DNA from 2 places in the Kocuria sp. SM24M-10 genome. Region 1 is predicted to be linked to the other one. Evidence: riboswitches for the same ligand, from Rfam matches in the RefSeq annotation. Region 1 holds a riboswitch; the other holds the start of a gene.
What was found. A riboswitch is a leader RNA that binds a small molecule or an ion and turns the genes downstream of it on or off. The one in region 1 is predicted to bind thiamine pyrophosphate.
Positions count from the first base shown of each region.

Region 1 (11,674 bases):
GCGATGGACCAGCACGCGCAGCACCGTCCCGCGGCCGAGCCGCCCGGCCCCGCGCCGAGCCGTGACGGTGCCGTGCCCGCGGCCCCGGTCCACTGCGGGGACCCCATGCCGGTGCACCTGCTCGACTTCGCGGACGTGGACGACCGCCTCAACACCGCCGTGGCCCGGGCCGCCCTCGCCGGGCGCCGGCTGCACGCCTGCGCCTGCGGCGCCCTGCGAGAGGCGCCGGTGGCCTCCGGCGCCGAGGCGCGCATCGTGCCCGACGACGACGCCGTGCTGTTCCGGCCGTTCTTCACCCGGCGAGTGCTGGCCGCGGCCGGCCGGGTCGAGGCCGCGGAGTGGTCCCTCGACCAGCAGCTGGCGCAGTTCCGCACCCTCGACCTCGACGGTGCGGGTGGTCCCGCCGCCGTCCTCCGGGCGTTCGGCGCGGCGGTGCGGGCCGAACGGCGGCGGCTGGACCGGGCCCTCGGCGAGCTCCGGGCCGAACTGCGCCTGGCGGCCCGGCACGGGGTGCCCCTGGCCAGGCTCGCCCGCGAGGCGTCGCTGTCGGAGCAGGACCTGGCGGTCGTGCTCGCCCTCGAATCCCCTGAGGGCGTGGGTGCTGCCCGCACGGCACCGCCGGCGGACGCCCACGGTGTGGCCGCGGCGGCCGCCACGGTGCCCGGCCGCCGAAGGGAACTCGCCGGCACCTCCGTGCTGCCGGCGCCCGTGCCCGCCTCCGTGCCGGTGGGTTCCCGGTGCCGCCGCCGGGGCCGGGTCGTCGGCGTGCTCGCCGCGGCCGGCTGATCCGGCCCCGGCCGTCCCGCCCGCCGGCTGTCCCGCTCCTCCGGTCCTACGCCTCGGTCAGGGCGTCGGGCTTGTGCGCCGCGCGGGCGCCGGAGCTCTCGGACTCGACGATGTAGCGGGGGTCGTCCGAGCTCGCCCGGAACGTGTGCCCGTCCAGTTCGAAGTCCTCCGTCTTCTTCTCGACCACGGTGCCCTCTGTCGTGCCCTGAGGGGTGTTCCAGGTGACCTTCGTGCCCTTCGTCAGGCTCATGCGTGCTCCTCTCCTCATGCGTCGCCGGGTGTGCCCGGCGACGCTCAGTCCTTCAGCGGGTCGTGGCCCCAGTTCATCAGGGAGTAGCGCCACCGGGTCTCGGTGACGTCCCCGTCGGGCCGCTGGGCCAGGTGGCGGTGGACGTAGCCGACGACCTTGCGCATGTGCTCCTGGTCGGAGTCGGTGCGCTCCCCCTTCTTCTTCTGCAGGATCTCCACGATGTGCCGTCCGGAGCGGTGGCCCACCGACTCGCCGCCGTCGTCCTGGCCCACCGACTGCGACTCGTCGGTCTCCAGCCAGTCCGAGAGCTGCTTGGCCGTCATGTTCACGGCCTCGTCGAAGTCCTGGCCGACGGTGTCGTCGCTGTCGCTCATGCCGCGCTCCTCGTCCTCGTCCACGGCCGGCCGCGTCCGGGCCGGTCCCGCGCCCGGGAGCCCGGGCGCGATCCTCAGCCTACGGAGCAATTCCCGTCCCGACGAGCCCCCCGCGGCGATGTCGACGGGCGGGGTTCAGCGTGCCGGGGCCGTCGTCTCGAGGACGGCGGAGTCCGTGCGCCGGTCGGACGGCCGGTCGGCGGTGACCACCAGGTTGCCCTCGGCGAGCGCCTCGGGCTCCACGTCCTGCTCGATCGAGGTGGCCAGCGGCTTCTCGGTGACGAAGCTCAGCAGGGCGGCCGCCAGCAGGCCCAGGGGCACGATCCACAGGTAGATGGGGGTCAGGGCGTCGTTGTAGGAGGCCACGATCGGGTTCCGCAGCGCGTCCGGCAGGGAGGCGACCAGGGCGGGGGTGAGCGAGTTGGCCCCGCCGGCGCCGCCCTCCAGCGCGGCGGCCGGGAGGCGTTCGGTCAGCTGGTCGGCCAGCCGGCCCGCGAAGACGCTGCCGACCACGCCGGAGCCGAGGGTCGCGCCGATCTGGCGGAAGAAGTTGTTCGCCGCGGTGGCCGTGCCGACCTGCCGCAGCGGGAAGGTGTTCTGCACGATGAGCACCAACACCTGCATGGACAGGCCCAGGCCCAGGCCCAGGACCGCGATGTAGAGGCACACGTGCCACACCCCCTGCTCGGGGGTCAGCGTGGAGAGCAGGCCCATGGCCACGGCCACGACCACGCTGCCGGCCACCGGCAGCCACTTGTAGCGCCCGGTGCGGCTCACCGCCCGCCCGGCGAGCACCGAGGTGACGAGCAGGGTGCCCATCATCGGGACCATCAGCAGCCCGGAGGCGGTCGCGTCCACGCCGAAGACCATCTGCAGGTAGGTCGGCAGGTAGCCGATGGCGCCGAACATCCCCACGCCGGTGAGCAGCCCGGCCACGGTGGTGAGCACGAAGTTGCGCTCGCCGAACAGGTGCATCGGGATGATCGGCTCGGCGGTGCGCCGCTCCACGGCCACGAACGCGGCCCCGGCCGTGAGCGTGCCGGCGATCAGGCCGAGGATCACGGGGTCGGTCCAGGCGTACTTGCCGCCGCCCCAGGTGGCGAACAGGACCAGGCAGGTCGTGGCCACGGCCAGCAGCACCATCCCGCCGATGTCCAGGCGCGGCCGCCCGGCGTGCCGGGGCAGCTTGAGGAAGAGCACGGCGCCGGCCAGGGCGAGCAGGCCGAGCGGGATGTTGATCCAGAAGGCCCAGCGCCAGCCCGGACCCTCGGTGAACCAGCCGCCCAGCAGCGGTCCGGCCACCGAGGACACGGCGAACACGCCGCCCATGACGCCCATGTACTTCCCGCGCTCCCGGGCGGGGACCACGTCGGCGATGGCGGCCTGGGAGAGGATGATCAGCCCGCCGCCGCCCAGGCCCTGGATCGCGCGGGCGGCGATGAGGACCTCGATGGTCCCGGCGAGCGCCCCGACCACGGACCCGGCCATGAAGACCAGGATCGCGCCGAGCAGCAGGGGCTTGCGGCCCATGAGGTCACCGAGCTTGCCGTAGACCGGCATCATGATCGTCGAGGCCAGGATGTAGGCGGTGATCACCCACAGCATCTCGTCGACCCCGTTGAGCTCGCCGACGATCGTGGGCAGCGCCGTGCTGAGCACGGTCTGGTTCAGCGCGGCCAGCAGCATCGAGAGCATCAGGCCCACGAAGAGCAGCCCGAGGTGCTGGGTGCCGCGGGCCGGTTCGGCCCGGTGGGCGGGAGTGCGGGTCATGAGAGCTTCTCCTGGAGACGGTGGAAGAGGGTGAGCGCCGAGTCGTGGTCCTCGGCCGGCAGGCCGTGGGCGGGGGAGTAGCTCTCGGCGGTGATGGCGAAGCGCAGCGGCACGCCCCCGAGGATGACGAGCATCCGGGCGACGTCGTCCACGGGGTGCTCCCCGATCCCGGCCGACCACTGCGGGTCGCGGGCCAGCAGCTCGGCGAGCGTGCGGCGCACCAGGTCCTCGGCCTCGAGGGTCAGCTCGTGCCGGCGGCGGCCCAGGCCCGGGTGGTCCTGCAGCAGCCTGCGGCGCCGCTCCGCGTCCGGGCCGGCATAGGCGCTGCGGGTCACGGCCAGCAGCAGCCGCGAGACCTGGCCCAGCAGGTCGTGCTCGAGGGAGAAGCCCTCCAGCAGCTGCGGGTCCAGCGCGGGGGCGCGCATGCCCAGGACCGCGTCCTCCTTGGCCGGGAAGTAGTTGAAGAAGGTGCGCGGGGAGACGCCGGCCGCGGCGGCGATGGCCTCGACCGTGGCGCCCTCCACCCCGTGCTCGAGCGCGAGGCCGGCGGCCGCCTCGTGGATGGCGGACCAGGTCTCGGCCTTCTTGCGGGCGCGCAGGGAGGGGGGGACGGTGTCGTTCACATCGGTATTTTTGCACTTCTGCACCTTTTGCACAACTGCAACAATTTGGTGGAGCGCAGGCCCGGCCGGGAATAGGGCGGGCGCGCCCCGGCCTGTACCCAGAACGCACCGCGCCGGATCCCGGCGGACGGCAGGACAGATCAGACCACGGAACGGAGCTCCGCATGACCACCATCCCGCGCACCGACCTCGACGTCTTCCCGCTCAACCTCGGTGGCAACACCTTCGGCTGGACCTCCGACCGGAGCACCTCCTTCGCGGTGCTCGACGCCTTCACGGAGGCCGGTGGCAACTTCGTCGACACGGCGGACGTCTACTCCGTGTGGGGCGAGGGGCACACCGGCGGGGAGTCCGAGACCGTCCTGGGGGAGTGGCTGGCCGCCCGCGGCGTCCGCGACGACGTCGTGGTGGCCACCAAGGTGGGCTCCCTGCCGCAGCGCGCCGGCCTGGGCCGGGACAACGTGGTGGCGGCCCTCGAGGAGTCCCTGCGACGGCTCGGCACCGACCGGATCGACCTCTACTACGCCCACCGGGACGACGAGTCGGTGCCCGTCGCCGAGCAGGCGGCCACCTTCGACGAGCTCGTCCGCTCCGGGAAGGTCCGGGCGGTGGGACTGTCCAACTACAGCCCGCAGCGGCTGCGGGAGTGGTTCGAGACCGCCGAGCGCGAGCACCTCACCGTGCCGGTGGCGATCCAGCCCGAGTACAACCTGGTGGGCCGCCGCTCCTACGAGCAGGACCTCGCCCCGCTGGCCCGGGAGTTCGGGGTGGCGGTCTTCCCCTACTTCGGCCTCGCCTCGGGCTTCCTCACCGGCAAGTACCGCACGGCCGCCGACCTCGAGGGCCGGGCCCGCGGCGGCGCCGCGGGGGCGCACCTGAACGACCAGGGCCTCGCCGTCGTCGACGCCCTGGTGGACGTGGCCGAGGCGCGCGGGGCCGAGCCGACGACGGTGGCGCTCGCCTGGCTGCTGGCCAAGGGCGTGACCGCCCCCATCGCCTCGGCCTCCCGGCCCGACCAGGTGCCGGCGCTCATGGCCGCCCCCGGCCTGGCGCTCTCCGCCGAGGAGGTCGAGGCCCTGGATCGGGCCTCGCAGCCGTTCGCCTGACTCCGCCAGACCCGTCGGGCCCGCGGGCCGGCCCCGCCCGGCCGGTCCGCGGGTTCCGGCCCGCCACGGGAACAGGACCCCAGAGGAAGGACCGCATGACCACCTCCACCTTCACGTTCACCCCGCCCTGCGGTCCCGTCCACGCCAGGGCCGACGGCGCCGTGGTCCGGGCCGGCGGCATCCCCTACGCCACCGCCGACCGCTTCGCCGCTCCCGTCCCCGCCCCGGACCGGGACGAGCCGTTCCCGGCCACGGGCCCGGCCCCCGCCTGCCCCCAGGTCCGCTCGCCCTTCCTCGCCTCGGTGCTGGGGGACGCGCTCGGCGACCTGCCGCAGGACGAGGCCTGCCAGCGGCTCTCGGTCACCCTGCCCCGCGACGCGCGGGCCGGCGAGGGCCTGCCCGTGCTGGTATGGATCCACGGCGGCTCCTACACCACCGGGGCCGGTGACGCCCCGATCATGGACCCGAAGCCGCTGGTGGCCGAGCAGCGCGTGGTGGTCGTGACGGTCACCTACCGGCTCGGCCTGTTCGGCTACCTGGGCTCCGGGCACGCCCGCCCGGCCAACCTCGGGCTGCTCGACCAGCTCCAGGCGCTGCGGTGGGTGCGGCGCAACATCGCCGCCTTCGGCGGCGACCCGGACAACGTGACCGCCTTCGGCCAGTCCGCCGGCGGTGACGCCGTGGCCCACCTCATGGCCGTCCCCGGCGCGGAGGCGCTGTTCCGCCGCGCCGTCATCCAGAGCCCGCCGCTGGGCATCGCCCGCGGCCGGGAGCGGATGAACGCCGCCATGGCCGCTGCGGCGGAGGTCGTGACGGCCGGGATGCCCGCCGCCGACGTGGTCGCCGCCCAGGCGGAGGTGGAGCGGCACGCGGCGCCCTTCGGGCTGCTGGGGGCGATGCCCTTCGGCACCCAGTACGGCCACCACCCGCTGCCCGCCGAGGAGGAGATCGACGCGGCCTGGGACCGGGCGGCCCCGCACATCGACGTCCTCATCGGCCACACCACCGAGGAGGCGCGGCTCTACCTGCCCACGGTGCCGGCCCTGCAGCGGTGGACCCGCGTGCCGCTGCTGGGGCCGGTGCTGCGCCGGGCCGTGGTCGGCTGGGCGACCCGGTCCGTCTACTCCCGGGCGATCCGCCGCTTCGCCCGCCGGCACGTGCGCGCCGGCGGGACGGCCCACCGCTACGTGATCTCCTGGGCGGCCCCGGGCAACCCGTACGGGGCGGCCCACACGGTCGACCTGCCCCTGCTCTTCGGCGACGAGCCGACCTGGGCGGGCACCGGACTGGTCGCCGGCGCCGCGTGGGAGGACATCGATGCCGCCGCCCGGCAGGTGCGCAGGCTGTGGGCCGACTTCGCCCGTGGTCAGCCCCTCGGCGACGCCGGCCGCATCCCCGGCGTCCTGCGCCACCGCCGCGTCCGGGCCCCGTTCCGCGTGGGGCCTATGCGGCGACGCCCACCTGGATGAGGGTGTTCCAGGGGTCCTCGAAGCGCAGCACGGCGCCGTCGTGCCGGGTGGGGACCCGGTGGTCGGTCAGCCGGGCCTGCAGGGCGGCGACGTCCTCGGCCGTGGGCAGGTCGATGTTGACCTGCCCCAGGCCCAGGGAGGCCGCCCGCGGGCCCGCCCCGGCGCTGTGCCAGGTGTTGAGCCCGATGTGGTGGTGGTACCCACCGGCGGCGATGAACAGGGCCGAGCCGATGTCGCTCATCACCTCGAAGCCCAGCACGTCCACGTAGAACCGCCGGCCCTGTGGGATGTCACCGACCTGCAGGTGCACGTGGCCGAGGGTGGCCGGCGGCGCCGCCGGCCGCGCACCGGCCGGCTCGCGCAGGTGCTCGCCCAGGAACGAGGTGGGGTCCAGCGGGTTGGACGCCAGTGTCAGCAGCCCGTTGGCCTCCCGCCGCCAGGTGTCCCGGGGGCGGTCGGTGTAGAGCTCCACGCCGTTGCCCTCGGGGTCGTCGAAGTAGAACGCCTGGCTGTAGAGGTGGTCGGCGCTGCCGGTGAAGGAGCGCGGCGCCACGGCGGCGACCGAGGCCAGGGCGGCCGCCAGGGCCGGCTCGTCCTCGAACAGCACCGCGGTGTGGAACAGCCCCGCCTGGCCGCGGCGGGCCGGCGGCAGCTCCCGGACCTGCCGCAGGCGCAGCACGGTCCGGCCGTCACGACCCAGCACGGCCGTGTCCCCGGCGTGGGCGAGGACCTCGAGGGTCACGGCGTCCGTGTAGTAGGCGAGCATCGTGTCCAGATCGGCCACGAGCAGCTCCACGGCGCCCATCCGGGTCCCGGCGGACAGCAGGTCGTCGGCCGGGCGCGGCGTGAGGCTCCGGGGGTCGGGGTTCTGGGGAAAGATCGGCATCTCGGGCTTCTCCGTCGGCATCGGCACCACAAAGGTTGATATGTCCCCAAGGATACCCCGGAAAATATTTCCCGTGCAAGTATCTTGGGGGCATCCGTCACCTCGGGGCCGGGCGCGAGGCCGTCCCGGTCAGAGCACGAAGATCAGCGCCACGATCACCGCCACGATCGCCAGGAGGACCAGGCCCCAGGCCTTGAGGTTGTCGGAGTCGTCCTCCTCGGGATCGTGGGCCGGGCGCGGCGGCCATCCGCCGGCCGCCGGGCCGCCGGTCCCCGCCAGGGGGCCGCCCGCGCCCGGACCGGGGAACGGCCCGCCCTGGGACTGGCCCGGGAACGGCTCCCCGGGAGCCCCGGGCCGGCCGACCTGCCCGGGCGGCGGCGGAGCGGGCGTGGACGGGCTGACGCCCCACTGCGGAGCCTGCGGGGCGTCCGCGATCGAGGGGTTCGACGGCGGCGGCCCGGCCGGACCGTCCCCGGGTGCCCGCGGCGCCGGGGCTGCCGGCGGTGGAGGAGCGGCCGGGGGAGCGGCGGGCGGCAGCGTCTCGCCGGAGAGCACCGGCCCGTCCTCGCGGTGGCCCTTCTCGGCCTCCGTCAGCAGGGTCACGAACCGCTCCAGCGACTCCGAGCCGTCGTACTCACGGGCCAGGAAGCGCTCGGCGCGGCGGCGCACCACCCGGTAGACGCGCCCGTCGTCGGGGATCGAGAGGTCCCGGGCGGCCTGCGCCACGATCAGCGGGGGCTGCTCGGGCAGCGGGTTCGTGCCCCACTCCAGCAGCCCGGTGAGCAGGGGCCGCTCCAGCACCGAGGCCATGGCCGCCCGGGCGCCGGGCACGCGGGTGAACTCCAGCAGCCCGCTCGGCGGCGCGGAGGGACAGCCCGGGACGTCACCGGGCAGCCGGGCCGCCCGCTCGAGCCAGAACGTGTCGCCGAAGAGGGTGGCCAGCAGCACGGCCGCCGCGAGCCGGTCCTCGCCCGGGGCGGCGTCCTCCGGGGCGCCCTCCTCCCAGTGGGTGCCCAGCGCTCGCCGGGCGGGCTCGCCGGCCAGCCGGACGCGCAGCTGCACGTCCTCCGGGCCGCGGGCGGTCTGCGCGGGATGCTCCACCGCGTGCCGCACCTGCGGGTCGAGCTCGGGGTCCATGGGCCACTCCTCCGTCGTCGTCCGTGAGGTCCATGCTCTCAGACGGTGCTGTGCGGCGGCGGGGAGCCGGTGGGGAGTTGTGGCCGTCGTGCCCTTCGGGACGTCCCCGCCCGGGGGGCCGGGCAGGAGACGTGCCGAGCAGGGAGGGTGCCGGGCGGGGAAGGGGTCAGGCGGGGAGCAGGCTGCGCAGCTGTCCGGCCGCCAGACGCGGGTCCGGGGCCTCGGTGACCGCCCGGACCACCACGGCGCCGCGCGCCCCGGCGGCCAGCACCTCGGGGAGGCGCTGCTCGTCGATGCCGCCGATGGCGAACCAGGGCACGGGCGCGGCCGCCTGGTCGGCGTCCAGCCGGGCCTCGGTCAGTGCGGCGACCTCCCGCACGAAGTCAAGGCCGGTGGCGGACCGGCCCGGCTTGGTGGGGGTCTCCCACACGGGCCCGGTGCAGAAGTAGTCCACGTCCGGGTCGGCCAGCGCGGCCCGGGCCTGGCCGAGGTCGTGGGTGGAGCGTCCGATCAGCACGTCGGGGCCCAGCAGCTGCCGGGCCTGGGCGGGGGTGAGGTCGTGCTGGCCGGCGTGGAAGACGTCGGCGCCCACGAGCGCGGCGAGGTCGGCGCGGTCGTTGACGGCGACCAGCGTGTCGTACTCGGCGGCGACCCGGCCCAGCAGGCGCAGCGCGGCGATCTCCTCGTCGGTGTCGATGCTCCTGTCCCGGAGCTGGACGATGTCCGTCCCGCCGGCGCAGACGGCGTGCAGGAACTCCTCGAGGTCGCCCTGTGCGCGGCGGGCGTCGGTGCACACGTACAGCCGGGCGGCGAAGAGCCGGTCCGTGCGCGTCATGCGCAGCTCGGAGGCGGCGGGGGCAGCGGTGTCCTGGGTATGCTGGGTCACACGCTGAATGATAGGTCAGCGGTTCTGCGGGAGCCCCACGGGGGCTGAGAGGGCGTCCGGCGCCGACCGCCACACCTGATGCGGGTCATGCCGCCGTAGGAAAGGACGATGCCGGTGACATCCGCGCCCTCCGTTCCGATGCCCGCCGCCCAGCACGTGCGGGCCGACGTCGCCGTGGTCGGGGCCGGGGTGGTCGGCCTGGCCACGGCCTGGGAGCTGCGCCGCCGCGGCCGCTCGGTGGCCGTGGTGGATCCCGAGCCCGGCGCCGGGGCCAGCCGGGCGGCAGCTGGGATGCTCGCCCCGGTGAGCGAGGTCCAGTACCAGCAGGAGCCGCTCTATCCTTTGATGCTCGCCTCGGCCGGCGCCTACCCGGCGTTCGTGGCCGCCGTGGAGGAGACCGCCGGCGGCTCGGTGGGCTACCGCGCCACCGAGACGCTCGTGTGCGGCGTCGACGCCGCCGACCGGCAGGCCCTGGCGGACCTGCGCGAGCTCCAGCGGCGCCACGGCCTGGCCGTGGAGCCGCTTGCGCTGCGCGCGGCCCGGGCCCTGGAGCCGGCCCTGAGCCCGCGGCTGTCCGCCGTGCACCGCATTCCCGACGACCACCAGGTGGACCCGCGCCGGCTCGTGGCCGGGCTGCTCGCCGCCCTCGTCGCCCCCGAGATCCCCGCACCGTCCGGGCCCCGCGGAACGGACGGCGCCGACGGCGGGCCCGCCCGCCTGGTGCACGACCGCGCCGCGGGGCTGCGCCACGGCCCCGACGGCGCGGTGACGGGTCTGCGCCTGGCCGGCGGCGGGATGGTCTCGGCGGCGGAGACGGTCCTCGCCCCCGGCACGGGTCTCAGCGACCTGGAGGGCCTGCCCGGGTCCTGGCGGCCGCCGCTGCGCCCGGTGCACGGGGACATCCTCCGCGCCCGCCCGCCCGCCGGGGCGCCCGCCCTGCTCGAGCGCACCGTCCGCGGTGTGGTCCACGGCGTGCCCGTCTACCTGGTGCCCCGCGACGACGGGACGGTGGTGATCGGGGCGACCTCCCGCGAGGACGACCTCGACGGGATCAGTGCCGGGGGCGTGTTCCGGCTGCTGCGCGACGCCCAGGCCGTGGTCCCCGGCGTCGCCGACCTCGAGCTGGTCGAGGCCATGGCCCGCGCCCGGCCCGGCACTCCGGACGACATCCCGTACCTGGGCCGCGTCCGCGGCTCCGGGAGAGACCCGGTGGCCGGTCTCGTGGTCTCCACCGGCTACTTCCGCCACGGCGTCCTGCTCGCCCCGCTGGCCGCCCGCCTCGCCGCGGAGCTGGTGCTCGGGCGGTCCGGCACGGATCCGGGCCCCGACGCCGAACACCTGGCCAGCACCGACCCGCACCGCTTCGACCGCCCGGTCGAGGCGCCCTCCGTGGACCTCGCGACCGGGTCCCGCACCCCGAACAGGAGCACCCGATGACCGCCATCACCCTCAACGGCCGCCCGCACGTCGTCGGCGGGGACACCACCGTGGTGGACCTCGTGGCCGAGACCGTCGGGCGGCCCCTGGGCCCCGACGGCGCCCCGCTGGACGGCCGCCGGCTGGGCGTGGCGGTGGCGGTGGACGCCGCCGTGGTCCCGCGCAGCCGCTGGGGCCGGACCCCCGTGGCCGAGGGACAGGCCGTCGAGATCATCACCGCCGTCCAGGGAGGCTGACATGACCCGCCCCGCACCCCACCCCGCATCCCACCTCGCGCCCACCGTGGACCCGATCGTGCTCGACGGCACCGAGCTGTCCTCCCGGCTGATCATGGGCACCGGCGGGCTCAGCTCGCTGCACACCCTGGAGCAGGCCCTGCTCGCCTCCGGCACCGCGCTGACCACCGTGGCGCTGCGCCGCTACGCCCCCGGCCACGGCGACTCGCTGTTCGCGATGCTCGAGCGCAACGGCATCCGGATCCTGCCCAACACCGCCGGCTGCTACACCGCCCGGGACGCCCTGCTCACCGCCGAGCTCGGCCGCGAGGCCCTGGAGACCGACTGGGTCAAGCTGGAGGTCATCGCCGACGAGGACACCCTGCTGCCCGACGTGGTGGAGCTGCTCGACGCCACCGAGCAGCTCGTGGCCCGCGGCTTCCGGGTCTTCGCCTACACCTCCGACGACCCGGCCGTGGCCCGCCGTCTGGAGGACCTCGGCGCGGCCGCCGTGATGCCCCTGGGCGCGCCGATCGGCACCGGGCTGGGGATCCTCAACCCGCACAACATCGAGCTCATCGCCTCCCGGGCCTCGGTGCCCGTGGTCCTCGACGCCGGCATCGGCACCGCCTCCGAGGCCGCGCTCGCCATGGAGCTGGGCTGCGACGCCGTGCTGCTGGCCAGCGCCGTGACCCGGGCCCAGGACCCGGTGGCCATGGCCACCGCGATGCGCCA
Region 1 covers NZ_LDNX01000131.1:221-11,894, forward strand. Annotated here, with positions in the region: gene ABL57_RS15620 (hypothetical protein) at 4-786, shown strand; gene ABL57_RS15625 (DUF2945 domain-containing protein) at 833-1,036, opposite strand; gene ABL57_RS15630 (DUF3140 domain-containing protein) at 1,081-1,410, opposite strand; gene ABL57_RS15635 (MDR family MFS transporter) at 1,546-3,180, opposite strand; gene ABL57_RS22750 (TetR/AcrR family transcriptional regulator) at 3,177-3,803, opposite strand; gene ABL57_RS15645 (aldo/keto reductase) at 3,968-4,909, shown strand; gene ABL57_RS15650 (carboxylesterase family protein) at 5,005-6,378, shown strand; gene ABL57_RS15655 (VOC family protein) at 6,353-7,264, opposite strand; gene ABL57_RS15660 (hypothetical protein) at 7,394-8,401, opposite strand; gene thiE (thiamine phosphate synthase) at 8,568-9,236, opposite strand; TPP riboswitch at 9,304-9,406, shown strand; gene ABL57_RS15670 (FAD-dependent oxidoreductase) at 9,396-10,724, shown strand; gene thiS (sulfur carrier protein ThiS) at 10,721-10,960, shown strand; gene ABL57_RS15680 (thiazole synthase) at 10,962-11,674, shown strand, end outside.

Region 2 (18,545 bases), on a different contig from region 1:
CGGCGTCGGTGGACTGCGGGGTCGAGAGAATGTCGTCCACGGTCAGGCCCTCCGGCCCGGCCTCCTCGGGGGAGCCGGGACCGGAGTCCTGCGCGGCCTGCTCGTCGGGGTTCCCGGCGGAGTTCTCGAAAGCGTTCTCCGCCGGGTTCTCGTCGGGTCCTGGCGTGGGATCGGGCATGCTCACTTCTTCTCGTTCTCGTCGTCGACGACCTCGGCGTCGACGATGTCCTCGTCGCCTGCCGCGCCGGTGGCGTCGGCGCCGGAGGCGCCCTCGGCGCCGTCGGCCTGCGCCTGCGCGTAGAGGGCCTCGCCGAGCTTGGTCTGGGACTGCTGGAGCTTGTCGTAGGCCGACTTCACGGCCGCCTCGTCCTCACCCTCGAGCGCCTGCTTCAGGGCGTCGACGTCGGCCTGGACCTCGGACTTCACGTCCGCGGGCAGCTTCTCGTCGTTGTCCTTCAGCAGCTTGTCCACGGAGTACGCCTGCTGCTCCGCGTTGTTGCGCAGGTCGGCGGCCTCCCGGCGCACCCGGTCCGCCTCGGCGTTGGCCTCGGCGTCCTTGACCATGCGGTCGATGTCCTCCTTGGAGAGGGAGGACCCGCCCGTGATGGTCATCGACTGCTCGGTGCCGGTGCCCTTGTCCTTGGCGGAGACGTGGACGATGCCGTTGGCGTCGATGTCGAAGGTGACCTCGATCTGCGGCATCCCTCGCGGGGCGGGGGCGATGCCGGTCAGCTCGAAGGTGCCCAGGTTCTTGTTGTCCCGGGTGAACTGGCGCTCTCCCTGGAAGACCTGGATGGACACGGAGGGCTGGTTGTCCTCGGCGGTGGTGAAGGTCTCGGACCGCTTCGTGGGGATGGCCGTGTTGCGCTCGATGAGCTTGGTCATCACGCCGCCCTTGGTCTCGATGCCCAGCGACAGCGGGGTCACGTCGATCAGCAGCACGTCCTTGCGGTCGCCCTTGAGCACACCGGCCTGGATCGCGGCGCCGACGGCGACGACCTCGTCCGGGTTCACGCCCTTGTTCGGCTCCTGGCCGGCCAGGCGCTGCACGGTCTCGGCGACCGCGGGCATGCGGGTCGAGCCGCCCACGAGGACCACGTGGTCGATGTCGGACACGGAGATGCCGGCCTCGGCGATGACGTCCTTGAACGGCTTCTCGGTGCGCTCGAGCAGGTCCCGGGTCAGCTCCTCGAACTTGGCGCGGGTGAGGCGCTCGTCCAGGTGCACCGGGCCCTCGGGGGTCACGGAGAGGTACTGCAGGGAGATGTTGGTGCTGGTCGCGGAGGACAGCTCCTTCTTGGCCTGCTCGGCGGTCTCCTTCAGCCGCTGGAGGGCGATCTTGTCCTTGGACAGGTCGGCGCCGGTCTTGGACTTCACCTGCGACAGCAGCCAGTCGACGATGCGCTGGTCCCAGTCGTCGCCGCCCAGCCGGTTGTCACCGGCGGTGGCGCGGACCTGGATGGTGGAGAAGTCGTCCTCGTCCTTGCCGACCTCGAGCAGGGAGACGTCGAAGGTGCCGCCACCGAGGTCGAAGACGAGGATGAGCTCGTCCTCCTTGCCCTTCTCCAGGCCGTAGGCCAGGGCCGCGGCGGTCGGCTCGTTGACGATGCGCAGCACGTTCATGCCCGCGATCTCGCCGGCCTCCTTCGTGGCCTGGCGCTCGGCGTCGTTGAAGTACGCCGGGACCGTGATCACGGCGTCGGTGACCTTGTCGCCCAGGTAGGACTCGGCGTCGGTCTTCAGCTTCATGAGGATGCGCGCCGAGATCTCCTGCGCGGTGTAGTTCTTGCCGTCGATCTCCTTCGACCAGCCGGTGCCCATGTGGCGCTTGACCGAGGCGATGGTGCGGTCGACGTTGGTGACGGCCTGGCGCTTGGCGATGTCGCCGACCAGGGTCTCGCCGTCCTTGGAGAAGGCGACGACGGACGGGGTGGTCCGGTTGCCCTCGGCGTTCGCGATGACGGTGGGCTCGCCGCCCTCCAGCACGGACACCACGGAGTTGGTGGTGCCGAGGTCGATTCCTACTGCACGAGACATGGAGTGTTCTCCTTCGGGTCGAGCTGAACCGGGCGGGCCGTGACGGCCCCGTTGAGGTCCCGGAGGTCTCAGGTCTTGAGTTTTCCTGGCTCAAGTCTGCCATGCGACCGGCCGGTGTCAAGTCGACTTGAGTCGACCCGACTCAATTTCTCTGCGGTGCCTGGCGTGAGAGCGGATCCGCCCCCTGCTGCCGGGAGAGCTCTCCGGTAGACTGGGCTGCTGCGCCCGGGCCTCCGGGCCCTCCTCGACATCCCCGGGCCCGCCCCCGGGTCCGCCCCGCACGCCCACGCACGCATCCCGACACGACACCGCACGCACCCGACACCGCAGGAGCCTCCGTGAGCACCACACCACCCCATACGCCGCAGTCAGAGAGCCCGAACGGCTCACCCCACCGGCCCAAGCCGCGCGAGGTGCTGCGGGAGATCAACTATCCGCACGGCATCCACCCCGCGCTGGTCCCCGGCATCGCCGTGGAGGACCAGAAGCTGCGATACGGCACGGACAAGGTGGTCTTCCTCGTCACCGCCGCGCTGATCGTGGCGTTCATCGCGTGGGGCGTGCTCTCCACCGAGTCCCTGACCGCCGCCTCCACCGCGGCTCTGGGCTGGGTGACGGGCAACGCCGGCTGGTTCTTCACCGCGCTGTCCACGGCCGCCGTGCTGTTCATGCTCGTCGTCGGCTTCAGCCGCACCGGCCGCATCCCGCTGGGCATGGACGACGAGAAGCCCGAGTACTCCTTCTTCTCGTGGCTGGCCATGCTCTTCGCCGCGGGCATGGGCATCGGCCTGATGTTCTACGGCGCCTCCGAGCCGCTGAGCCACTTCGGCGCGGGCGTCCCCGGCTTCGGCGCGGATCCCGGGTCGGAGGAGATGACCGTCTACGCCCTCGTCCAGACGGCCTTCCACTGGGGTCTCAACCCCTGGGCCATGTACGCCGTGGTCGGCTCGGCAGTCGCCTACGGCGCCTACCGCCGCGGCCGTCCCCCGCTCATCAGCCGCATCTTCGTGCCGCTGATCGGCCAGCAGCGCGCCGAGGGCAGCCTGGGCCGGCTCATCGACGTGTTCGCCATCTTCGCGACCCTCTTCGGCACCGCGGCCTCCCTGGGGATCGGCGCGCTGCAGATCTCGCGGGGCCTCGAGATCGTGGCCGGGTGGGGCCCGCTGGGCAACGGCGGCCTGATCGCGGTCATCGCCGTGCTCACCGCCGCCTTCGTGGTCTCCGCCGTCTCCGGTGTGGCCCGCGGCATCCGCTACCTGTCCAACACGAACCTGCTGCTGGCCTTCCTGCTGGCCCTGTTCGTGTTCGTGGCCGGGCCCACCGTCCTGATCCTGGACCTCGTGCCGGCCGTGTTCAGCACCTACCTGCAGGAGTACCTGTGGATGACCGGGCAGACCGGCGGCTGGGGCGAGGACTCGACCGCCTTCGCCGGCGGCTGGACCGTCTTCTACTGGGCGTGGTGGCTGTCCTGGTCCCCGTTCGTCGGCATGTTCATCGCCAAGATCTCCCGTGGCCGCACGCTGCGCCAGTTCGTGACCGTGGTGCTCGTGGTGCCCTCCTCGATGTGCGTGCTCTGGTTCGTGGTCATCGGCGGCACCGCCATGTACCTGCAGCGCACCGGGACCGACCTCGCGGCCGCGGGCGGCCAGGAGGCCGTGCTGTTCGGGATGCTCGACGCCCTGCCCCTGGGCGCGATCACGTCGGTGCTCGCCATGGTCATCATCGGCATCTTCTTCGTGACCAGCGCGGACTCGGCGTCCATCGTCATGGGCACCCTGTCCCAGCGCGGTCGGCCCGAGCCCAACCGCTCCATCGTCGTGTTCTGGGGCCTGTCCCTGGGCGGCATCGCAACGGTCATGATGCTCGTGGGCGGCGACGACGCCCTGACCGGGATGCAGAACCTCGTGACCGTCTCGGCCCTGCCGTTCGCGGTGATCGTCGCCTTCCTGATGGTCTCCTTCTACAAGGACCTGCGCAGCGACCCCGCCACGATCCGGCACGAGTTCGCCGTCACGGCCGTGCGCAAGGCCGTGATCCACGGCATCGAGGAGCACGGCGACGACTTCGCCCTCCAGGTGGAGCACGCCCCGGGCGCCCGGGCCGCCGGCGAGACGTTCGACTCACACGACCCCGCCGTGACCGACTGGTACCGGCGCGTCGACGAGAACGGCCAGGAGATCGACCTCGACGCGGAGACCGGATCGCGTGCGGCCCCGGACGGATCGGTCCTGAACCCGGACGGATCCCGCCAGCACCCCGATCGGCCGCACCCGGAACCGGAACCGGCACCGGACGCGGATCTCCCGCTCCGTCAGGACCGGGACCGCACCTGACCCCCCAGGACGAGAAGTGCGGCCGTCGCCTCCGGGCGGCGGCCGCACTTCTCGTCCCGGCCCCGTCCGGCTTAGACTGCCCGCTATGTATTCGATCGTGGCCGTGTGCACCGGCAACATCTGCCGCTCGCCCATGGCGGAGTTCGCCTTGCGCCGCGCCTTCGAGGCCGCCGGTCTGGGCGAGCGCGTGCGCGTCGACTCCGCCGGCGTGAGCGACGAGGAGCTCGGCAACCCGGTCGACCCGCGGGCCGGGGACCTGCTGCGCCGCGAGGGGCTGGACGCCTCCGCGCACGCCGCCCAGGCCTTCGACCCGGCCCGGTTCGCGGACCGCGACCTCGTGCTCGCCCTGGACCTCGTCCACTGGCGGCGCCTGCGCGCCCTCGCCCCGGACGCTCCCGGCGCCGAGAAGGTGCGCCTGCTGCGGGAGTTCGACCCCGCCGTCGCCGGCTCCGAGCACACCGAGCTGGGCATCTACGACCCCTGGTACGGGGGCGCCGAGGACTTCGAGACCACCTACGGCATGATCGCCGCCGCCGTGCCGGGGGTGGTCCGCGCCGTCGCCGGGGAACTGGACGCCGCGGTCCCCGGCACCGGCCGCGCCCGGGACGCCGGAGACGCGTGATCGACATCGAGCTGGAGGTGGACGCCGCGGTCGCCGCGGCCCACCCGGCCGGCACCAACCTGGCCCGGCTGCTTCCCACCCCCACCCGACGTCCCTGGCTCATCGGCATCGACGGGCGCTCGGGCGCGGGGAAGACGACCCTGGCCGAGCAGCTCGCCGAGGTGCTCCGTCCCGTGCGGGACGTGACCCTCTTCCACATGGAGGACCTCTACCCGGGTTGGGACGGTCTCCGCCCCGGCACCCGGACCTACGTGGAGGAGGTCCTCACCCCTCTCCGCGCCGGCCGGGACGCCGAGTGGAGCGCCTGGGACTGGGTCACCGGGTCCCCGGGCACCCCCCGCCTGACACGCGTCGCGGAGGTCGTCGTCCTGGAGGGCGTCGGGGCCTGCTCGGCCGCCGCCCGGACCCTGCTGGACGTCTCGGTCTGGGTCGAGCTGCCCACCGCGCTGCGCTACGACCGGGCCCTGAGCCGGGACGGCGCGTACTACGCCGAGCACTGGGAGCAGTGGGCCGCCCAGGAGGACGCCTACCTGGCGGATGACCACGTCTGGGAGCAGGTCGACGTCCTGCACCCCGGCCCCGTCCACTGAGCGGGCGCCCGCACCGACAGGAGACAACCGTGACCAGCACCGTCGTCGTCCTCGACGCCGCACACCCGGAGGGGGTCCTCGCCGACCCGGCCGTCCCGCTCGTGCGCGTCGACGACCAGGGACTCACCCGCGGGGACGGGGTGTTCGAGAGCCTGCGCGTCGTCGACGGGCGGGTGCAGAAGTTCGCCGTCCACCACCGGCGCCTGTCCGCCTCGGCGCGCCTGGCCCAGCTCCCCGTGCCCTCGGCGCAGGTGCTGCGGCAGGCCGTCGAGCTGGGGCTCGCCCACGCGGCCCCCGGCGGGGACGGAGGGCTGGGCGCCGAGCACAGCGTCAAGGTGGTCGTCAGCCGCGGCACCCCCGAAGCCGGCCCGTGGTCGTGGGTGGCCGTGAGCCCCGTACCGGAGTCCACCTTCCGGCAGCGCCGGGAGGGAGTCTCCGCGGTGCTGCTGCCCCGCGGCCACGACCCGGCGCAGGACGCCGCGCATCCGTGGCTGCTGCCCGGGGCCAAGACCCTGTCCTACGCGATCAACATGGCCGCCCTGCGCCATGCCCGTTCCCTCGGCGCGGACGAGGCGATCTTCACGGCCCCGGACGGCCGGATCCTGGAGGGCGCCACGTCCTCCGTGGTCTGCGCCCGCGTGCGCGAGGGCGTCCGCACCCTCGTGACCCCGGAGCCCTCGCAGGGAATCCTCCCCGGCACCACACAGGCCACGATCTTCGACGCCGCCCGGCGCGACGGCTGGGAGCTGGGCCACGGACCCCTGCAGTCCGCCGACCTCCTGGTGGCGGACGCCCTCTGGCTCGTCTCCAGCGTGCGGCTCGCCGTACCGGTGCGCCGGCTCGACTCCCACCCGCTGCCCGTGGACGCGGAACTCACCCGCCTCGTGACGGGCTGGGTGGCCCGGGCGTGACGGGCACGGCCGCGCGACCTGCAGGGGCGAAGGCCGTGACGGGTGGGGACACGCAGGCCTGACGGGTGGGCGACAGGCATCCGCAGGCGTGTCGCCCCGGCCTCAGGCCCAGATGAACCGGTGCGTCCCGAGCAGGACGGAGGCCACCGGTCCCGCCACGGCCACGGCGGCGCACCCCGCCAGCACCACGGCGTCCCTCCAGGAGTGTCCCGGGACCCGGGCCCACGTGCGCGGGCCCGCGCCGAAGCCGCGCGCCTCCATGGTCACCGACAGCCGCGTGGCACGGCGCAGGGACTGGACCAGCAGGGTGAACGCCTGCCCGCCGAACTCCCGCAGCACGCCCACCGGGCCGTGCCCCGAGCCGGCGCCGCGGGCCCGGCGGGCCATCGCCAGCGTGGACCACTCGGTGAGCATCACGCCCACCAGGCGCAGGGCCGCCAAGGAGGCCAGCACGAACCGGGCGGGCAGCCGCAGCGTCTGGGCCAGTCCGTCGGCGAGGTCCGTCGGATCCGTGCTGAGCACGACGAGCAGGCCCGAGAGCGCCAGCGCGAGCCCGCGCAGGGCGATCGCCGCGCCCGCGGCGACCGACCCGGCCGAGAGCTCGGTGATCCCCAGGTCGAGCAGCACCGGCCCGGAGTCCTCGGCGAGCAGCGCCGTGCCCCATCCGCTCACGAGCGCCGCGAGCAACAGGGGCCAGGCGCGCAGCAGCTGCGCCGGCGGGCGCCGTCCGGCCAGCGTCAGCAGCAGCACCTCGCCCAGCAGCACGATCCCCGACGTCACGGGATCCGCGCTGAGCAGCAGCGTCACGGTCAGGGCCAGGGCACCGGCCAGCTTCACCACGGGATGGGCGCGGCCCAGCAGGGAGGCCCGGGCCGCCGGGCCGATCACGGGCGCGCTCACCGGACCTGCTCCGTGGCCGCCCGGAGCCCCGGCACGGGCGTGCCCGGCTCCACCACGACGCCCTGTGCGGGCGCACCGGACTCCACCACGGCACCCCGTCGAGGAGCACCCGACTTCAGCGCGACGCCCCGTCCAGCAGCACCGGACTCCACCACGGCGCCACGTGCGGGAGCGACCGGCTCCGGCACGATCCCGGGGGCGGACGTTCCCAGCTCCAGCACCTCGGCCCCGAGCGCCCGCACGAAGTCCTCGTCGTGGGTGACTGCGAGCACGGCCGTGCCGGCGTCCACGACCTCCAGGAGCAGGTCCACGAGCTCGGCCCAGGTCAGGGCGTCCTGGCCGAACGTGGGCTCGTCGAGCACCAGGACGTCCGGATCGGTGGCCAGCACCGTGGCCACCGACAGCCGCCGCTTCTCACCGCCGGAGAGGGTGAAGGGGTTCGCGTCCGCCAGGTGGGTCAGCCGCAGCCGGTCGAGCAGCTCTCCCGTGCGACGGTCCCGGTCGGCCGCCGGGGTGCCCGCCAGACGGGGGCCGAGCTCGAGCTCGGCCCGCACGGTGGCGCGCAGGAACTGGTGCTCGGGCTCCTGGAAGACCGTCCCGACGCGGGCCACCAGGTCCGGTCCGGCCCACTCCAGCGGGTCCGGTCCGGCGCCGCGGGCCAGGGCCGGGTGCGCGGTCACGGTGCCGCGCACGGGCGCCAGCAGGCCCGCCAGGGTGAGCGCGAGGGTCGACTTCCCGGTGCCGTTGGCGCCCGTCACGGCCAGTGCCCGGCCACGGAGCAGGTCCAGTCCCACGTCGGTCACCGCGGCCGGGAGGTCCCGGCCCGCCGCGGCATCGCTCAGCGCCCGGCCCCGCCGCCGCGCCCGGCGCCGGGCGCGCAGCTGCCGTGCGGAGGGCTGGGTGCGCGAGACGGCCAGCGCGGCCGCGCTCAGCAGCGGCTCCGCGTCCCCCCGGGGACGGGCGGGCGCGCGGGTGGGCGGGACCCGCCCGGGAACCCAGACCCCGGCGCGGCTCAGCTCGTCGGCGGCCTCTCCCAGGACCTGCGCCGGGGACCCGTCGTGCGTGATCCCCCCGTCGCGCCCGAGCACGACGACACGGTCCACGACGTCGGCCCACACCGCCACGCGGTGCTCCACGACCACCAGAGTGGCCCCGCTGCGGTCCAGGCACCGTGCCACCGCGTCCCGGACCTGCCGCACCCCTGCGGGGTCCAGGTTCGCGGTGGGCTCGTCGAGCAGGAGCAGCCCCGGGCTCATCGCCACGGCACCGGCGAGCGCCAGGCGTTGCTTCTGCCCGCCGGACATGGCGGCGGTGGGATGGTCGAGCGGCAGGGCCAGCCCCACGTCGTCGAGGGCGGCGCGGACCCGGGGCCAGATCTGTTCCCGGGGCACGGCGAGGTTCTCGAGGCCGAAGGCGGTGTCGTCCCCGATACGGGACAGGACCACCTGGGACTCGGGGTCCTGCTGCACGAGCCCGGCGCGTCCCCGTGCCCGGTCCGGGTCCGTGCCGTCGAGCAGCAGCTCCCCGTGGCGGGAGAGCCCGTCGTCGTCGTGCAGGACCCCCGCGAGGGCGTGCAGGAACGTCGACTTGCCCGCCCCGCTCGGCCCCAGCAGCAGCACCCGCTCCCCCGGCTCGACCACCAGGTCGATGCCCCGCAGGGCGGGGGCCTCCCGGCCGGGGTGGTGCCAGCCGAAGCCGCGGGCCTCGACGCGGGCCCCCGCGGCGGCGGGCGTGCCGGGAGGACGCACCGCCGCGGCGGTCATCGCCGTGCGACCCGGCCCGAGGCCAGGCCCTGCAGCACGCCGGTGGCTGCGAGCGCCTTCACCACGGCCCACATCAGCAGGCCGGCGAGCACCGCGCCCGAGAGGGCCGCGAGGACCACGTAGACCACCTGGTGGCCGAGGGCCCACTCGTAGTTGTAGATGATGCTCTCGTTGACGCCCAGGAAGATGCCGCTGACCGCGCCCGCCGCGGCGGCCACCGCGGCGTTGTAGCGGCGGTAGCGCACCGCGGCGAAGACCAGCTCGGCCCCGATGCCCTGGAGCAGACCGGACAGGATCACGGTCCAGCCGAAGTGGGTGCCCAGGAAGCCCTCGATGACGGCGGCGAGCAGCTCGCAGAACAGCGCGGCGCCCGGCTTGCGGATGATCAGACCGCCGAGCACGCCGGCCACGAGCCAGCCGCCGGCGATCAGCCCCACGGCGGGCGGATAGGTCACCGCGGCGGCTCCGACCACGGGATAGAGCAGGTTCGACCACGCCCAGAAGACGACCGCGCACACGGCGGCGAGGACGGCGGCCACGACGATGTCGACGACCCGCCAGGACGAGGACCCGGGCGCACGGTTGCGGCCGGCGGGACGGTGCGTGGTGGTGTTCATGGTGCGTTCCTCCTGGGCTCAGCGAGCCATCGGTGCCAGGAGGGGAGGGGTCCGCGCGGACACGGATGGAGCTCACGTCCGCGAGTCGCCCCTGAGGTGCTCGACTCCCTTCGCCGGTGCTAACCGGAGCAGGTTCGAGGGTCTGCGGTGATCCGCACTCTCAGCGCTGTGCCGCCGTTGTCGGCGGGGTGCGCTCCCCTGTCGTTTCAGTGGCACCGAGTCTACCCCTCCCCTGCCCGCACCGCCGCACGCACTGACATCCGGACCGTCGCCTGGACTGTCGCCGGTGCTGCCGCCGGCACGTCCGCCGTTCCGTTCCTGCCCGCGGGGAGTCCGGCGCTCCTCCCGCGGCGCGTCCGCCGGACGGCGAAGGGGCCGGTCCGCCCGGACACCGTTGCGGTGTCCGGGCGGACCGGCCCCTTCGTGAGGTGGTCCCCGGGGATCAGACCTCGGCCTGGCTGGAGGCCTTGGGGTTGTTCCGGGGCTGGTTCTCCATCTTCGCGACCTGGCGGGAGATCGCGACCTTGATCACCGTGCCGACGAGGCCGGTGACGAGCGACCAGATGATGATGCCGGTCCACGCCTCGTCCGGGTCCGGGTTCTTGGCGGGGGGCGGGTCCCCCGTGATGCGCGTCCACGCGGCGCCGAGCACCTTGTGGGAGAGCGCCACGCCGCCCAGCGAGAGGCCGGTGCCGGCGAGTTCGAGGATCTTCGTGTTCATGGACTGCTGCTCCTTGTCGTCGGGGCGGCGCGGATGCGCCCGTCGATCGTGCCCAGCCTAACGCGTCCTCCCGGATCCGTCAGTCTGCTGTCCGTCGGCGTGCTGCCCGTCCGCGCCCGGCGGGTCGGTGAGGGCCGCGTCGGTGAGGGCCGCCCCGGCCGCGGCCTGCCCGCCGCCGTCCTGCTCACCGGCACGGTTGAGCACCTCCTGCAGGTCGTCCTGCGTGAGGGTGGCCCGGTTGAGGTGCTTGGTGCGGTAGGTGGAACGGCCGACCATGTGCGCCGAGACGGGCACGGTGAGCAGCTGGAAGACCCAGCCCAGGATGATCAGCGGGATCATGACCGGGTCCCGGTTCTCCAGGGCGACGGCGGTGAGCATGAGCAGCAGCCCGAACACCTGCGGCTTGGTCCCGGCGTGCATGCGGGTCAGCAGGTCCGGGAACCGGACCAGCCCGATCGCCGCGGCCAGGGACATCAGCGCTCCGAGGACCAGGCACACGGCGGCGGCGGCGTCCAGGACGGTGTCCAGCACGGGGCTCACTTCCCGTGCTCGGCGGTCTGGGTGGCGAAGCGCGCCACCGTCACGGCGCCGATGAACCCCACCAGGGAGACGATCACCATGAGGATGAGGTTGTCGAGATGGCCGTGGTAGGCCATCTCCACGGCGAGCGACGCCGCCACGATCGCCAGCAGGACGTCGGTGGCCACCACCCGGTCCAGCAGCGACGGCCCCTTGGCCAGCCGGTACAGGGTGCCCGCGGCGGCCGTGCTGAGCAGCACGGCCGCGACGGCCACGGCGATCTCCATCACGAGCGGTCCTCCTCGGTGGTCTGGGGGTTCTCGGCGGCCCGAGGATTCTCAGTGGTTCCGGTGTTCCCGGTGGACCCGGCGGGGACGTCTCCTCGCCGGCCGCCGACGATCTGCTGCTCGGCCGTGACCGGGGAGCCGATCGCCGCGCTGTCCCGCTGCTCGGACTCCGCCGCGCCTCCCCCGCGGCGTTCGGCCCGCAGGGCGGTGAGCTCCTCCCGGGTGCCCATGATGCGGATCCACGCGGCCTCGACCTGCCGCACGGAGCGCCGGAAGGACTCGGCCTCCTCGGGGGTGCGGACGTTGAGCGCGTGGAAGTAGAGCGTCCACCGGGAGCGGTCCACCTCCACGAGGATGGAGCCCGGGATCAGGGCCATGGTGTGGCCGGTGGCGGTGAGCAGCAGGTCCGAGCGCGTGCGCAGCTCCACGCCCACGACCGCGTTGCGGGCCCGCGGGCCCACGAGGATCGCGACGAGCATGACGCCCACGCTGGCCTTGGCGACCTGCCACACGAAGGTCACGGCGAAGAGGGCGAACTGCAGCAGGTTGAACCGGCCCGAGAGCTGCACCGGGGGCAGGTAGAGCACCCAGGTCACGAGCAGTGCCAGCAGCGCGCCGAACAGCAGGTTGCCCAGGCCGAAGTCGCCCCACAGGGCACCCCAGACGAGCACGAGCCACACCAGCAGCGGCAGCTCGACGAGCAGGGAGTTCTTGGGGCGCGAGCTCACGGGGCCTCCTCCACCACGGGGCGGGGAACCGATCCGGGGTCCAGCACGGCCGCGACGTAGCGCTCGGGACGGACGAGGTTCTCGGCCGCGTTGTCCGCGAGCTGGAAGATCGGGCCGGCGAAGACGGTGAGGGCCACGCCGACGACGACGAGCGCGGAGGCGCCGCCGAGCATGGAGGGCGACATCAGCCGCACGTCGCCCTTGCCGGCGAACTGCCCTTCCTGGTCGTCGACGGACCCGGAGGTCAGGAGGAAGCGCGAGCCCGCCGGGACCGGGGCCAGCAGGATCGGGTCCGGGTACTCCGCGTCCTCCGGGGTGCGCAGGAACACGCGGTTCCACACGCGGATCATGGCCAGCAGGGTCAGCAGGGACACCGCCACGGAGCCCGCCACCAGGACGTAGGCGAGCGGGTCGCCCCGGTTCACACCGGCCTGCAGCAGCCCCGTCTTGCCGAGGAAGCCGGAGAACGGCGGGATGCCGCCCAGGTTCAGCGCGGGCACCAGGTAGAGCAGCGCCAGCAGCGGCGAGATCCTGGCCATGCCCGCGAGCCGGTCCACGTTCGTGGATCCGCCGCGGCGCTCGATCAGCCCGGCCACCAGGAACAGGCTGGTCTGGATCACGATGTGGTGGGCCACGTAGTAGACCGTGGCGGAGAGCGCCTCCTGGCTGCCCACGGCCACCCCGAAGATCATGTAGCCGATGTGGCTGATGAGGGTGAAGGACAGCATGCGCTTGATGTCGATCTGGGCGAGCGCGCCCAGGATGCCCACCACCATGGTGAGCAGCGCGACCCACATCAGCAGGGTGTCGAGCCGGTCCCCCGGGAACAGCACGGTCTCCGTGCGGATGATCGAGTAGACGCCCACTTTGGTCAGCAGCCCGGCGAACACGGCGGTGACGGGGGCGGAGGCCGTCGGGTAGGAGTCCGGCAGCCAGAAGGACAGCGGGAACACCGCCGCCTTGATGCCGAAGGCGATGAGCAGCATGACGTGCAGCTGCATCTGGGTGCCCACCGGCAGGTCGGCGAGCTTCACGGAGAGGTCGGCCATGTTGATGGTGCCCGTGGCCGCGTAGATCATGGCGATGGTGATCAGGAAGAGCACCGAGGAGATCACGGAGACCACCACGTAGGTGACGCCCGTGCGGATCCGCTGGACCGTTCCGCCCATCGTCATGAGGACGTAGGACGCGGTGAGCAGGATCTCGAAGCCCACGTACAGGTTGAACAGGTCACCCGCGAGGAAGGCGTTGGAGACCCCGGCCACGAGGATGAGGAAGGAGGGGTGGAAGATCGAGATCGGGCCCTCCTTGTCGCCGTCGGCCACGCCCTGCCCGCTGGCGTAGACCAGCACCGCGAGCGAGACGACCGTGGAGACCACGAGCATCAGCGAGGAGAGCTGGTCGACGACCATGACGATGCCCCAGGGCGCCGCCCAGCCGCCCAGGTGGACGGCCTGGGGACCGACGTCCCACGTGCTCACCAGCACCACGGCCTCGACCACGAGGGTGAGCACCAGCGAACCGATCGCCACGGCGCGCTGCAGGGCGTTGCGCCGCAGCAGCACGAGGCTCAGGGCCGCGCCCAGGAAGGGGATGATGACCGCCAGCGGGGCCAGCTGGGCGAGGTGGAGGGTCATCGGGCCCCCTTCCGCCGGGGCCCGGGGAGACCGGGCGTCTCGAGGTCCTCGCCGAGGTCCTCCCCGGGGTCGCCATCGGGGTCGTCGTCGCGGTCGTCGCGGCGGGGCGCCTCCTCGAACTCGGTCGTCTCGGCGGGCACCTCGGCGTCGTCCTCCAGGTCGTAGGAGGACTGCCGGGCCACGCGCCGGTCCTCCACATCGTCCTGGATCTCGTCGCGGCGGCCGAGCACCCAGGAGCGGTAGATCATCCCGAGCAGGAACGCGGTGACGGCCAGCGAGATGACGATGGCGGTGAGGATCAGCGCCTGGGGCAGCGGGTCGCTGTAGTCCTCCGCGGCGATCGAGCTGTCGTAGAGCGGAGCGAGTCCGGGGATGCCGCCCGCGTGCAGGATCAGCAGGTTCGTGCCGTTGGTGAGCAGCATCAGTCCCAGCAGCACCCGGGTGAGCGAGCGCTCGAGCAGGAGGTACACCCCCACGGCGTAGAGCACGCCCATCACGACCAGCAGGGTCAGGTTCACGCTCATCGGTGCTCGTTCCCTTCGTCGGGCCCCGCCCCGGCAGTCGTGACCGGGGTGGGTGAGGTCGCCGACGTCGCCACGGACGACCCCGCGGTCACCCGGCGCTGCCGGGTGACCCTGATGCGGGTGCCGCGTCCGGGCGTCCTCCGGCGCCGGCGCACGGCGTCCTCCTCGATCCGCTCGTCGATCCGCCCGCCCAGCGAGCGCAGGATGTCGAGGACGAGCCCGACGACGATCAGGTAGACCGCGATGTCGAAGACCAGTGCGGACACGAACTTCTCGTGCCCGAAGACCGGCAGCTCCACCTCCACGGTGTAGCTCTGCATCACGGAGCCGCCCAGGAACACCGGGGTGAGGGCGTAGAGGGCGGCGAGCGCCAGCCCCGTCCCCAGCATCGTGCCGGCGTTGATGGGAGTGGCGCGCTCCAGCTCGAAGCGCCCGCCCGCGAGATAGCGCACGGTCAGGGCCAGTCCGGCCATGAGCCCGCCGGAGAACCCGCCGCCCGGGTCGTTGTGCCCGGCGATCAGCAGGTAGAGGGAGACCATCATGAACGTGTGGAAGAGCAGGCGGGTGACCACCTCGAAGACGATCGAGCGCCGCTCGGGCGCCAGGGTCCGCCCCGCCAGCAGGTAGGGGTCCTCCGGGTCCTCGGGGGTGCGCCGGTCGACCACGGCGTCCAGCTCCGCGCCGGACGGGACCACGGCCGCGGCGCTGCGCCGGCGCAGGATCCGCAGCTGCTCGGTGTTCGGGTCGTCGCCGGAGCGCACGATCCGGTCCCCGCGGCCGGTGACGAAGATCAGGGACGCCACACCGGTCGCGGCGAGCACCAGCACGGAGATCTCCCCGAAGGTGTCCCACGCCCGGATGTCCACCAGGATGACGTTGACCACGTTCTGCCCGTCGCCCAGCTCGTAGGCCATCCGCGGCAGCTGCAGGGAGATGGGCTCGGCCGTGCGCGAGGAGATGCTGAAGGCCGCCAGGGCCATCATGAACAGCCCGAAGGCCACCGCGATGGTGCCGCGCAGGAGCCGGCGCCCGGCGGGGTTGCGGTGCCACAGCGGCGCGGGCAGCGAGCGCAGCGCCAGCACGAACGCCACGAGCAGGATGGTCTCCACGAGCGTCTGGGTCAGGGCGAGGTCCGGGGCCCCCTGCAGGGCGAACATCAGCGCCAGGCCGTAGCCGGTGACCGAGACCAGGAGCACGGCCAGGAAGCGCTTCTTCGCCAGGGGCACCAGCAGGGCCGCCACGACCATGGCCGCCCCGGCGATCAGCTGGGCCGGGCCGTCCGAGAGCCGCAGGGTGCCCAGCGGCGGGGTCTCCTCCACGACCAGGGCCACGAGGGGCACCACGATCGCGGTGACGAGGATGACCGAGAGGTAGAACATCAGCGATCCGCGCTGGGTGCGCCCGGTGATCCACACCGCGACCAGGTCCAGGACGTTGATGGTCCGCCGGTAGAGGAGCTCTCCGGGCGGCAGCGAGGGCAGCGCGCGCTGGAGATCGGCGACAGGGCGCCGGGCCAGGAACATGAGCAGCCCGCCCGCGACGATGACCGCCGACAGGCCCAGGGCCGGGGTGAGTCCGTGCCACAGGGCGAGGTAGAACTCGTGCCCGCCCGGGTCGGGGAACTGGTCCACGTAGGGCTGGAGCATGGCGGTGACCGGCTGCGGCCAGAGCCCGTAGGCCACGGTGAGGACGGCGAGCACGAGCGGGGCGGCCAGGAAGCCGGGCTCGACGCGCTCCATGTCGCTGATCACGGCCTTGCCGTCCGCCCCGGCGTCGAGCTCGGAGAACTCCGCGGACTTCTGCGCGAAGCCGCCCCACAGGAAGCGGGCGCTGTAGGCGAAGGTCAGCACCGAGCCGAGCACCAGCCCGGCGAGCACCACGACCCCCGCCGCGCTGTCCGTCTCGTGGGTGAACGCGGCCAGCACCGACTCCTTGGCCACGAAGCCCGCCAGCGGCGGCAGCCCGGCCATGGAGGCGGCGGCCACGGCGGAGACGGCGAACAGCACGGGCACGCGGCGGGCCAGGCCGGAGAGCCGCCGGATGTCCCGGGTGCCCGCCCGGTGGTCGATGATGCCGACCACGAGGAACAGCGTGGCCTTGAACAGGCCGTGGGCCAGGAGCATGGCCATGCCGGCCTGCGCGGTGTCGGCCGCGCCCCGGCCCACGACGACGACGAGGAAGCCGAGCTGGCTGACGGTGCCGTAGGCGAGGACGAGCTTGAGGTCGTACTGCTTCAGCGCGGCCCAGCCGCCGAAGATCATGGTGCCCAGGCCCAGGATCATCACCGTGGGCTGCCACAGCGCCGTCTCGGCGTAGCCGGGGGCGAACCGGGCCACCAGGTACACGCCGGCCTTGACCATGGCGGCGGCGTGCAGGTACGCGGACACGGGCGTGGGCGCGGCCATCGCGGCGGGCAGCCAGAAGTGCAGCGGGATCAGGGCGGACTTGGTCACGGCGCCGACGAGGAGCAGGAACACCGCCACGTCCACCACGGTGCCGCGCTGGGCCAGCTCGGGGGCCGCCGCGAGCACCTCGGAGATCCGGTAGGTGCCGGCGGCCTGGCCCAGCATCACGATGCCCACGAGCATGGACAGTCCGCCGGCCGTGGTCAGCACGAGCGCCTGCAGGGCCGCGCGCCGGGCGGACAGCCGGGCCCGGCTGTAGCTGATGAGCAGGAAGGACAGGACGGTGGTGATCTCCCAGAAGACGAACAGCACCAGCATGTCGTCGGCGGTCACCAGCCCGAACATGGCCCCGGCGAAGGCGAGCAGCTGGGCTCCGAAGCCCCCGAGATCACCGGCGCCGGGCTTGAAGTAGCGGGCGCAGTAGAAGAGGACGAGGGACCCGGCCCCGAGCACGAGCAGGGACATGGTCCACGCCAGGGCGTCCATCCGCAGGGCCAGGTCCAGTCCCAGGGAGGGGATCCACTCCACCGCCTCGGTCCACCCGCCGTCCGGGCCGTACACCCGCGGGGCGGAGAACAGCAGCCACAGGAACCCGGCGAGGGGAACCGCAGCCAGCAGGTAGAAGGCGCTGCGTCCCATCCGCGCGAACAGCAGGGGCGCGACCGTGGCCACCACTGCGTGGAGCAGGAGCACAACGGTCATCAGGCGCCTCCGGGGAGCGGTGAGCAGTTCAGCGGGCGGGCGTCGAGGGGCCCGGACGCGGGGCACGGAGGACCTGTGCGAGCACGGGGATGCCGGGGCGCGCCCGGGGCGTCCAGACTATCAAAGGGGCTCTGCGGCCCTCCGCGGTTGCCCGCGGCCGAGACCTGGACGCTCCCGGTCAATCCGCTGGGCAATCGCTCCGCAGCGCCGGGATGCGCGGTCCCGGCGAGGCCGACGCCCCGGCGGGGCACCGCGGGCCTAGCATGACTGCCATGGACACCGCGCCCCCTGGTTCCCCCTCCCCTCCGTCCGCGCCGCCCGCGGCCCCCTTCACGCCGCGCCGCTCCCACGTGTGGGCCTGGAGCCTGTGGGACGCCGGCTCCGCGGCCTTCAACGCCGTGATGACCACGTTCGTTTTCACCGTCTATCTCACCGGCGACCCGTTCGGCGGGGAGGACCACGCCTCCCAGGTGCTGGGGTACGGGATCGGCGCCGCGGGCGTCGTCGTGGCGCTGCTCGCCCCCGTGGTCGGGCAGCGCAGCGACGGCGCCGGGCGCCGGAAGCTGTGGCTGGGCGTCAACACGATGCTCACCGCGCTGCTCACCGCGCTGTGCTTCCTGGTCTACCCGGAGTACCCGTTCCTCTACCTGGGCGTGGCGCTGCTGGCTCTGGCCAACGTCTTCGACGAGTTCGCGGTGGTCAACTACAACGCGATGCTCCCCGGCATCGCGGGCCGCGAGCACATCGGCCGGGTGAGCGGGCAGGGCTGGGCGCTGGGCTACTTCGGCGGGATCGTGGCCCTGTCCATCGTCCTGTTCGGCTTCGTGAGCCCGGGGTTCCTCGGCCTGCCCGAGGAGGAGGCGCTCAACATCCGGGCCGTCGCACTGTTCTCGGGCCTGTGGATCGCCCTGTTCTCGATCCCCGTCCTGTTCGTGGTGCCCGAGATCCGCCCCACGCACCGGGGCCCGCGCCCGTCCGTGCTCCGGTCCTACCGGCAGCTGTGGGCGAGCCTGCGGGAGCTGTACCGGGACGCCCCGCAGACGCTGTGGTTCCTGCTCTCCTCCGCGGTGTTCCGGGACGGGCTCAACGCCGTGTTCACGTTCGGCGGCGTGATCGCGGCCGGGACCTTCGGCTTCACCCTCACCGAGGTCATCGTCTTCGCGATCGTCGGGAACGTGGCCGCCGGTGTGGGAGCGCTCGCGGGCGGACAGCTCGACGACCGGGTGGGCCCCAAGCGCGTCATCGTGGC
Region 2 covers NZ_LDNX01000132.1:14,233-32,777, forward strand. Annotated here, with positions in the region: gene ABL57_RS15835 (nucleotide exchange factor GrpE) at 1-178, opposite strand, end outside; gene dnaK (molecular chaperone DnaK) at 181-2,037, opposite strand; gene ABL57_RS15845 (BCCT family transporter) at 2,376-4,370, shown strand; gene ABL57_RS15850 (low molecular weight protein-tyrosine-phosphatase) at 4,456-4,992, shown strand; gene ABL57_RS15855 (uridine kinase) at 4,989-5,582, shown strand; gene ABL57_RS15860 (aminotransferase class IV) at 5,612-6,493, shown strand; gene ABL57_RS15865 (energy-coupling factor transporter transmembrane protein EcfT) at 6,596-7,393, opposite strand; gene ABL57_RS15870 (ABC transporter ATP-binding protein) at 7,390-9,156, opposite strand; gene ABL57_RS15875 (ECF transporter S component) at 9,153-9,773, opposite strand; TPP riboswitch at 9,862-9,983, opposite strand; gene ABL57_RS15880 (DUF4235 domain-containing protein) at 10,216-10,494, opposite strand; gene mnhG (monovalent cation/H(+) antiporter subunit G) at 10,552-11,025, opposite strand; gene ABL57_RS15890 (monovalent cation/H+ antiporter complex subunit F) at 11,031-11,303, opposite strand; gene ABL57_RS15895 (Na+/H+ antiporter subunit E) at 11,300-12,028, opposite strand; gene ABL57_RS15900 (Na+/H+ antiporter subunit D) at 12,025-13,665, opposite strand; gene ABL57_RS15905 (Na(+)/H(+) antiporter subunit C) at 13,662-14,189, opposite strand; gene ABL57_RS15910 (Na+/H+ antiporter subunit A) at 14,186-17,296, opposite strand; gene ABL57_RS15915 (MFS transporter) at 17,569-18,545, shown strand, end outside.
Region 2: it holds a riboswitch for thiamine pyrophosphate, as region 1 does, so the genes downstream of both, ABL57_RS15875 (ECF transporter S component) here and ABL57_RS15670 (FAD-dependent oxidoreductase) in region 1, are expected to answer to the same signal.